3 regions of the Klebsiella sp. WOUb02 genome follow, and region 3 is predicted to be linked to each of the others. Evidence: predicted binding sites of a transcription regulator. Region 3 holds the regulator's gene; each other region holds the start of a gene.
What was found. The regulator sigma-54, encoded in region 3, starts transcription at its own class of promoters, with help from an activator protein. The targets are predictions, from matches to a motif close to GTTGGCACANNTTTCGCTNT.
Positions count from the first base shown of each region.

Region 1: glnK (P-II family nitrogen regulator) is a predicted target of sigma-54. The motif match lies at 1,160-1,179, and genes of this name have one in related genera.
Region 2: glnA (glutamate--ammonia ligase) is a predicted target of sigma-54. The motif match lies at 2,027-2,046, and genes of this name have one in related genera.

Region 1 is NZ_CP170110.1:2,469,353-2,472,633, reverse strand. Features, by position in the region: partial or broken gene ABOC21_RS18860 (SmdB family multidrug efflux ABC transporter permease/ATP-binding protein) at 1-988, shown strand, start outside; gene glnK (P-II family nitrogen regulator) at 1,231-1,569, shown strand; gene amtB (ammonium transporter AmtB) at 1,603-2,892, shown strand; gene tesB (acyl-CoA thioesterase II) at 2,964-3,281, opposite strand, start outside.
Region 2 is NZ_CP170110.1:3,712,960-3,716,240, reverse strand. Features, by position in the region: gene glnL (nitrogen regulation protein NR(II)) at 1-340, opposite strand, end outside; gene glnA (glutamate--ammonia ligase) at 529-1,938, opposite strand; gene typA (ribosome-dependent GTPase TypA) at 2,319-3,281, shown strand, end outside.
Region 3 is NZ_CP170106.1:18,771-22,051, reverse strand. Features, by position in the region: gene lptB (LPS export ABC transporter ATP-binding protein) at 1-665, shown strand, start outside; gene rpoN (RNA polymerase factor sigma-54) at 713-2,146, shown strand; gene hpf (ribosome hibernation promoting factor) at 2,169-2,456, shown strand; gene ptsN (PTS IIA-like nitrogen regulatory protein PtsN) at 2,530-3,018, shown strand; gene rapZ (RNase adapter RapZ) at 3,064-3,281, shown strand, end outside.

The DNA.
Region 1 (3,281 bases), on a different replicon from region 3:
TGCGGGCTGCTGATGCTCTTTGGCTTCAGCGCCACGGGAACCATTGAGGTTGGGGTGCTGTATGCCTTTATCAGCTATCTCGGTCGGCTGAACGAGCCGCTGATTGAGCTGACCACGCAGCAGTCGATGCTGCAGCAGGCGGTGGTGGCCGGCGAGCGGGTCTTCGAGCTGATGGATCGGCCGCGCCAGACGTGGGGACAGGACGATGCGCCGCTGCGCAGCGGGACGGTATCGATTGAGGATCTCTCATTCGCCTACCGCGGCGATCGGCTGGTGCTGCAGGATATTAATCTGGAGATTCCGTCCCGCAGCTTTGTGGCGCTGGTGGGCCACACCGGCAGCGGTAAAAGTACGCTCGCCAGCCTGATGATGGGCTACTACCCGCTGAGCAAAGGCGAGATCCGTATTGACGGCCGCCCGCTCTCCTCTTTAAGCCACGGCGCATTACGCCAGGGCGTCGCGATGGTGCAGCAGGATCCGGTGGTGCTGGCCGATACCTTCTACGCCAACGTTACTCTCGGTCGCGATATCAGCGAGGCGCAGGTCTGGGACGCGCTGGAAGCCGTGCAGGCTGGCGGAGCTGGCGCGCGGCATGGAGGGTGGGCTCTATACCCAGCTGGGCGAACAGGGCAACAATCTCTCGGTGGGACAGAAGCAGCTGCTGGCGCTGGCGAGGGTGCTGGTTGATACGCCGCAGATACTGATTCTTGACGAGGCTACTGCGAATATCGACTCCGGCACCGAGCAGGCTATCCAGCAGGCGCTGGCAAGGGTTCGCCAGAACACCACGCTGGTTGTGATTGCCCACCGCCTGTCGACGATAGTCGAAGCGGATACGATTCTGGTCCTGCATCGCGGCCAGGCCGTTGAGCGCGGAAACCATCAGCAGCTGCTGGCGGAAAAAGGGCGCTACTGGCAGATGTATCAGCTGCAGCTGGCCGGCGAAGAGCTGGCGGCAAGCTCGCAGGAAGAGTCTCTTATTGCCTGATGCACTATAAGCAGGCAGCGATCCCGCGGCGATATCGCATGGTGCAAAAATGTAACCTTTTATGCACTGAAATGGTGCGTTTTTAGGCGTCGCCGGGCGCTTTCTCCCTCGCTCCCGGGCCGTTTCTCTCTTTTCCTCATCAAAAGGGCCGCTTCGCGGTCCTTTTTCATTTCTGGCATAGCCTTTGCTTTATTCCCTGTGTGTTAGCTGCTGCCATTACGAATTCTGATCGGAGGGGACTTATGAAGCTGGTTACCGTGGTAATCAAACCGTTTAAACTGGAAGACGTTCGCGAAGCGTTATCTTCCATCGGCATTCAGGGCCTTACGGTCACTGAAGTGAAGGGGTTTGGCCGCCAGAAAGGCCATGCTGAGCTGTACCGTGGCGCCGAATATAGCGTTAACTTTTTGCCGAAGGTAAAAATTGACGTCGCGATTGCCGACGATCAGCTTGATGAGGTCGTCGACGTCATCAGTAAAGCGGCATACACCGGAAAAATTGGCGATGGCAAAATTTTCGTCGCCGAGCTGCAGCGCGTTATTCGCATCCGCACCGGCGAAGCCGACGAAGCGGCACTGTAACGTCCAGACCACACAGTGATGGGGATTGAGAAGATGAAAATAGCAACAACAATGAAAACAGGTCTGGGTGCGCTGGCGCTACTCCCGGGATTGGCCATGGCCGCACCGGCGGTGGCGGATAAAGCCGATAACGCCTTTATGATGATCTGCACCGCGCTGGTGCTGTTTATGACGATTCCGGGCGTCGCGCTGTTTTACGGCGGCCTGATTCGCGGCAAAAACGTGCTCTCCATGCTGACTCAGGTGATTGTCACCTTTGCGCTGGTGTGCATTCTGTGGGTGGTTTATGGCTATACCCTGGCGTTCAGCACCGGCGGCAGCTTCTTCGGTGACTTCAACTGGGTCATGCTGAAAAATATTGAGCTGAAAGCGCTGATGGGCTCCTTCTATCAGTACATCCATGTCGCTTTCCAGGGCTCGTTCGCCTGTATCACCGTGGCGCTGATCGTCGGCGCGCTGGCGGAGCGTATTCGCTTCTCCGCGGTGCTGATTTTTGTGGTGGTGTGGATGACGCTCTCCTACGTGCCGATTGCGCATATGGTGTGGGGCGGCGGTCTGCTGGCGACGCACGGCGCGCTGGATTTTGCCGGCGGCACCGTTGTGCACATCAACGCGGCCGTTGCCGGGCTGGTGGGCGCCTATATGATGGGCAAACGCGTCGGCTTTGGCAAAGAAGCGTTCAAACCGCATAACCTGCCGATGGTCTTCACCGGTACCGCGATTCTGTATGTCGGCTGGTTTGGCTTCAACGCCGGCTCCGCGAGCGCGGCAAACGAAATTTCTGCCCTGGCCTTTGTGAACACCGTTGTGGCGACAGCCGCCGCGATTCTGGCCTGGACCTTCGGCGAGTGGACGACCCGTGGTAAACCGTCGCTGTTAGGCGCTTGTTCCGGGGCGATTGCCGGCCTGGTTGGCATTACGCCGGCATGCGGCTACGTCGGGATTGGCGGTGCGCTGATTGTCGGTCTGGCGTCCGGTCTTGCGGGTCTGTGGGGCGTAACTGTACTGAAACGCTGGCTGCGCGTTGACGACCCGTGCGATGTGTTCGGCGTGCATGGCGTCTGCGGCATCATCGGCTGTATTCTGACCGGTATCTTTGCCGCTACCTCGCTGGGCGGCGTCGGTTACGCAGAAGGGGTGACTATGGGCCATCAGCTGCTGGTTCAGCTGGAAAGCGTCGCCATCACCATCGTCTGGTCCGGCATCGTCGCCTGGATCGGCTATAAAGTTGCGGATATGACGGTCGGTCTGCGCGTACCTGAGGAGCAGGAGCGCGAAGGTTTGGACGTCAACAGCCACGGCGAAAACGCCTACAACGCCTGATCTTTGTGTTATCTCCAGTAGTAGCAAAGCCTCCCTCGGGAGGCTTTTTTTATGCCGTTACGCTCTATGTATTATGCATTGCGGTTGCGCATAACGCCTTCCTGCACCGTCGAGGCCACCAGGATGCCGTCCTGGGTGTAGAACTCGCCGCGCACGAATCCCCTTGCGCTGGAGGCTGAGGTGCTCTCAACGCTATACAGCAGCCACTCATTAACGTTGAACGGGCGATGGAACCACATCGAGTGATCGATCGTGGCAACCTGCATTCCGGGCTCAAGAAAGCCCACGCCGTACGGCTGCAGCGCGACCGGCAGGAAGTTAAAGTCCGAGGCGTAGCCCAGCAGGTATTGGTGGATGCGGATGTCCTGAGGAACGTCGCCGTTGGCGCG
Region 2 (3,281 bases), on a different replicon from region 3:
GGTTATCCATTGGCGCCATCTCCAGCAGGATTTGCCCTTCAGGCAGGCGCTGGGCGGTTAAGGACAGGATATGCGAGCGGCCATCGATCACCAGGGTGACTTCGTTATCGGTAAAGCCCTGGCCCGCCTGCAGACTCTCCTGCATCAGACCGATATTCAGCGAAAAGTAGCTCAACAGCTCGGGGAGTGGCGTGCCGTATAGCTTACGTGAACTTTGCGCCAGCAGCTGCTGCGCCGCCGGGTTCGCGTAATGCACCGCCAGGTCGTCATCGACCAATAAGATGCTGTTGATTAAAGAGTTAAGGATCTGCCCAGCATCGGGCTGAGTGCCTGTTGCCATCTGACAGTCTCCTGAAAAAGAGTGCACTATTTTAGTGCAGTATAGCTTTTTATAAGTAAAAAGCGCATAAGATCAGCATGTTGGTGGAGAAAAAAGCCCATCCTGAGATGGGCTGAAAGTTTCCACGGCAACAAAATATCCCTGGTACCCCACGCCACAACACGGAATACCGAGGATTTACAGCAAAATTAAACGCTGTAGTACAGCTCGAACTCTACCGGGTGCGGAGTCATACGTACGCGGTCGTTCTCTTCGGTACGCAGGGCGATGTAGGCATCGATAGCGTCGTTGGTGAATACGCCGCCTGCGGTCAGGAACTCACGGTCCGCGTCCAGCGCGTTCAGTGCTTCTTCCAGAGAGCCGGCAACCTGTGGGATCTCTTTCGCTTCTTCCGGCGGCAGGTCATACAGGTTTTTGTCCATCGGTTCGCCCGGATGGATTTTGTTCTTGATACCGTCAAGACCAGCCATCAGCAGCGCTGCGAAGCACAGGTACGGGTTGGCAGCCGGATCCGGGAAGCGCACTTCGATACGACGCGCTTTCGGAGAGGTGACCACCGGAATACGGATAGAGGCGGAACGGTTACGCGCAGAGTAGGCCAGCATAACCGGTGCTTCGTAACCCGGGACCAGACGCTTGTAGGAGTTGGTGGTCGGGTTAGCCAGGGCGTTAATTGCTTTAGCGTGTTTGATGACGCCGCCGATGTAGAACAGCGCTTGCTCAGACAGGCCCGCATATTTGTCGCCAGAGAACAGGTTTACGCCGTTCTTGGACAGGGACATGTGGCAATGCATACCGGAACCGTTATCGCCAAACATTGGTTTTGGCATAAAGGTCGCTGTTTTACCGAAGCGGTGAGCAACGTTGTGCACAACGTATTTGTAGATCTGAATTTCGTCCGCTTTTTTGGTCATGGTGTTGAAGCGGGTCGCGATTTCGTTCTGACCAGCAGTCGCAACTTCGTGGTGGTGAGCTTCAACAACCAGGCCCATCTCTTCCAGGATCATACACATGGTAGAGCGGATGTCCTGAGAGGAGTCAACCGGCGGAACCGGGAAGTAACCGCCTTTCACGCCCGGACGGTGACCTTTGTTGCCGCCTTCGTATTTGGTGGCGGAGTTCCATGCACCTTCGATATCGTCGATAGCCACGTGGGAACCGGAGATAGAAGCGCCAAAGCGGACGTCATCGAACAGGAAGAACTCTGGCTCTGGCCCGAAGAGGACGGTGTCTGCCAGGCCGGTAGAACGCAGGTACTCTTCAGCGCGTTTCGCGATGGAGCGCGGGTCACGATCGTAGCCCTGCAGGGTGCCTGGTTCCAGGATATCGCAGCGAATGATCAGCGTCGGTTCTTCATAGAACGGGTCGATCAGCGCGGTGGTCGCATCCGGCATCAGAACCATGTCAGATTCGTTAATACCTTTCCAGCCACCAATCGAGGAGCCATCAAACATTTTGCCTTCTTCGAAGAATTCGGCATTAACCTGATGAGAAGGAATTGTGACGTGCTGTTCTTTACCTTTGGTATCGGTGAAGCGCAGATCGACAAACTTCACTTCGTGCTCGTTCAGCATCGTCAAAACGTGTTCAGCGGACATACTTAAACTCTCCCGGATTGGTCATTGTCGTCGTGGTAACGAAAACTTTTTTTACTACTTAAAGTGGCGTTGTTGCCTTAAAATAGATAAAGCGAAATCTGTGCCAACTTTTAAATTCTATGTAAAACGCTGTATCATGCGCACCATAGTGCAAAAGAACTGCACCATGATGGGAATAATGCACCAAAATAGTGCCTCAATGTGAACGTTGGGCACTATTTTGGTGCAATTTTTATTGCGGTGCCCTTTTATCGCTCCGTGAAAGCGATCACAAAGAAACTCTGCAATACTTGTTTGCGGAGGATGTTTGTGATCCTGTTCAGTCCTTCGCTTATTACGTGTACAATAACGCGCTATTTCTAATGCCTGAGGCAAAGTTTGTGATCGAAAATCTGCGTAACATCGCCATCATCGCGCACGTTGACCATGGTAAAACTACCCTGGTTGACAAGCTGCTCCAGCAATCCGGTACGTTCGATGCACGTGCCGAAACACAAGAGCGTGTGATGGACTCCAACGATTTGGAGAAAGAGCGTGGGATTACCATCCTCGCGAAAAACACCGCAATCAAATGGAATGATTACCGTATCAACATCGTTGATACCCCTGGGCACGCCGACTTCGGAGGTGAAGTTGAGCGTGTTATGTCCATGGTCGATTCCGTGCTGCTGGTGGTTGATGCCTTTGACGGCCCAATGCCGCAAACGCGCTTCGTCACCAAAAAAGCTTTTGCCCACGGCCTGAAGCCGATCGTGGTCATCAACAAGGTTGACCGTCCGGGCGCGCGCCCTGACTGGGTTGTCGATCAGGTCTTCGATCTGTTCGTAAACCTCGACGCCACCGATGAGCAGCTGGATTTCCCGATCGTTTATGCCTCTGCGCTGAACGGTATCGCGGGTCTGGACCACGAAGATATGGCGGAAGACATGACTCCGCTGTATCAGGCGATCGTTGACCACGTTCCGGCACCGAACGTCGATCTGGACGGTACGCTGCAGATGCAGATCTCCCAGCTGGACTACAACAACTATGTTGGCGTTATCGGCATCGGCCGCATCAAACGCGGCAAAGTGAAGCCGAACCAGCAGGTCACTATCATCGATAGCGAAGGCAAAACTCGTAACGGTAAAGTCGGTAAAGTGCTGACCCATCTGGGTCTGGAACGTATCGACAGCGACATCGCCGAAGCGGGCGATATTATCGCGATCACCGGCCTGGGCGAGCTGAACATCTCCGACACCATCTGCGATCCGCAGAATGTTGAAGCGCTGCCGGCGCTGTCCGTTGATGAGCCGACCGTTACCATGTTCTTCAACGTCAACACCTCTCCGTTCTGCGGTAAA
Region 3 (3,281 bases):
ACGTCAGTCTGACCGTCAACTCCGGTGAGATTGTCGGCCTGCTCGGCCCGAACGGCGCCGGCAAAACCACCACCTTCTACATGGTGGTCGGCATTGTCCCGCGCGACGCCGGCAATATTATCATCGACGATGAGGATATCAGCCTGCTGCCGCTGCACGCCCGCGCGCGCCGGGGTATTGGCTACCTGCCGCAGGAGGCCTCGATTTTCCGTCGCCTGAGCGTCTACGACAACCTGATGGCGGTGCTGCAGATCCGTGACGATCTGAGCAGCGAACAGCGCGACGATCGCGCGAAAGAGCTGATGGAAGAGTTTCATATCGAGCATCTGCGCGACAGCCTCGGTCAGGCGCTTTCCGGCGGCGAACGCCGCCGCGTTGAAATTGCCCGCGCGCTGGCCGCCAACCCTAAATTTATCCTTCTGGATGAACCCTTTGCCGGCGTTGACCCCATTTCGGTTATCGATATCAAACGCATCATTGAGCATCTGCGCGACAGCGGTCTTGGCGTGCTGATCACCGACCATAACGTCAGGGAAACCCTGGCGGTCTGCGAACGGGCTTATATCGTCAGCCAGGGGCATCTCATTGCTCACGGCACCCCGCAGCAAATCCTTGAAGACGAGCAGGTTAAGCGCGTGTATCTTGGGGAAGACTTCAGACTCTGATAGGGTAGAAGTTACAGACGTTTTAGCCGGAGATATTAGCCCTGAATATGAAGCAAGGTTTGCAATTAAGGCTAAGCCAACAGCTTGCCATGACGCCGCAACTGCAGCAGGCCATTCGTTTGCTGCAGCTGTCCACGTTAGAACTCCAGCAGGAACTCCAGCAGGCGCTGGAGAGTAATCCATTGCTTGAGCAAACCGATCTTCACGATGAGGTAGAAACCAAAGAGGTCGAGGACCGCGAATCGCTGGATACCGTCGACGCTCTTGAACAAAAAGATATGCCGGAGGAGCTGCCGCTCGACGCCAGCTGGGATGAGATCTACACCGCCGGCACGCCGTCGGGCAACGGCGTCGATTATCAGGACGACGAGCTGCCTATCTATCAAGGCGAAACGACCCAAAGCCTGCAGGATTACCTGATGTGGCAGGTGGAGCTGACGCCGTTCACCGATACCGACCGCGCGATCGCCACCTCGATCGTCGATGCCGTTGATGACACCGGCTACCTCACTATTAGCCTGGAAGATATTGTCGAGAGCATCGACGATGACGAAATCGGTCTCGAAGAAGTGGAAGCGGTACTCAAGCGCATTCAGCGTTTCGACCCGGTTGGCGTGGCGGCAAAAGATCTGCGCGACTGCCTGCTGGTTCAGCTATCACAATACGCCAAAGAGACGCCGTGGCTGGAAGAGGCCCGGCTTATCATCAGCGATCATCTCGACCTGCTCGCCAATCACGACTTTCGCTCTCTGATGCGCGTTACGCGGCTGAAAGAGGAGGTGCTGAAAGAAGCGGTTAATCTGATCCAGTCGTTAGATCCGCGCCCGGGTCAATCGATCCAAACCAGTGAACCGGAATACGTGATCCCCGATGTGCTGGTGCGCAAGGTCAGCAATCGCTGGGTGGTAGAGCTCAATTCCGATAGCATCCCGCGCCTGAAAATCAACCAGCACTACGCCGCAATGGGCAACAGCACGCGTAACGACGCTGATAGCCAGTTTATCCGCAGTAACCTGCAGGAAGCCCGCTGGCTGATAAAAAGCCTGGAAAGCCGCAACGATACGCTGCTGCGCGTCAGCCGCTGCATCGTCGAACAGCAGCAGGCCTTCTTTGAACAGGGCGAGGAGTTTATGAAACCGATGGTGCTGGCGGATATCGCTCAGGCCGTCGAAATGCATGAATCGACAATTTCCCGCGTTACCACGCAAAAGTACCTGCACAGCCCGCGCGGAATTTTTGAACTGAAGTATTTCTTCTCCAGCCACGTGAATACCGAAGGCGGCGGCGAGGCATCGTCGACCGCAATTCGCGCCCTGGTGAAGAAGTTAATCGCCGCGGAGAACCCCGCGAAGCCGTTGAGTGACAGCAAGCTCACCACCATTCTGTCCGAACAGGGTATCATGGTGGCGCGCCGCACCGTCGCTAAGTACCGAGAGTCTTTATCCATTCCGCCGTCTAACCAGCGTAAGCAGCTGGTGTGACCCAACCGATAAGGAAGACACTATGCAGCTCAACATTACAGGACACAACGTCGAAATCACCCCGGCCCTGCGCGACTTCGTCAACGCGAAGTTCAGCAAGCTGGAGCAGTTTTTCGACAGGATCAATCAGGTCTATATTGTGTTAAAAGTAGAGAAGGTGACGCAAATTGCGGACGCCAATCTGCATGTCAACGGTGGCGAAATCCATGCCAGTGCGGAAGGGCAGGATATGTATGCCGCTATCGATGGCCTCATCGATAAGCTGGCACGACAGTTAACAAAACATAAAGATAAACTAAAACAACACTAATTGTCCGGGCGATCGCCCCTGCCAGCCGCCGGATAGTGTCGGCAGCTGGCAGAGAGCGAGCTCAGGTGAAATTATGATGAACAACGATTCAGCTCTACAACTGAGCAATGTCCTTAACCAGGAATGTACCCGTAGCCAGGTGCACTGCCAGAGCAAGAAGCGCGCGCTGGAGATCATCAGCGAGCTGGCGGCAAAGCAGCTAGGTCTGCCGTCCCAGGTGGTATTCGAAGCGATCCTCACCCGTGAGAAAATGGGCAGTACCGGAATTGGCAACGGCATCGCCATTCCGCACGGTAAGCTTGAAGAGGATACGCTGCGCGCCGTTGGCGTTTTTGTGCAGCTGGAAACGCCGATCGCCTTTGATGCGATCGACAACCAGCCCGTCGATCTGCTGTTTGCGCTTCTGGTGCCGGCCGATCAGACAAAAACCCATCTGCATACGCTGTCGCTGGTGGCAAAACGGCTGGCGGATAAAACGATTTGCCGTCGCCTGCGCGCCGCGCAAAGCGACGAAGAACTGTATGAGATTATCACCGAAGCGGGAAGCAGCGATGACGCATAACGGGAGCGATGGCCTCCCCTTTATCGTACTGAGGAGAAACGGTACATGGTACTGATGATCGTCAGCGGCCGCTCAGGATCGGGGAAATCCGTCGCCCTGCGGGCGCTGGAAGATATGGGCTTCTACTGCGTAGATAACCTGCCGGTAGTGCTGCTGCCCGAACTGGCGAGATCGCTGGCCGACAGAAACATTTCCGCCGCCGTCAGCATCGACGTGCGCAACATGCCGGAGTCGCCGGAAATCTTTGAACAGGCGATGAAGAA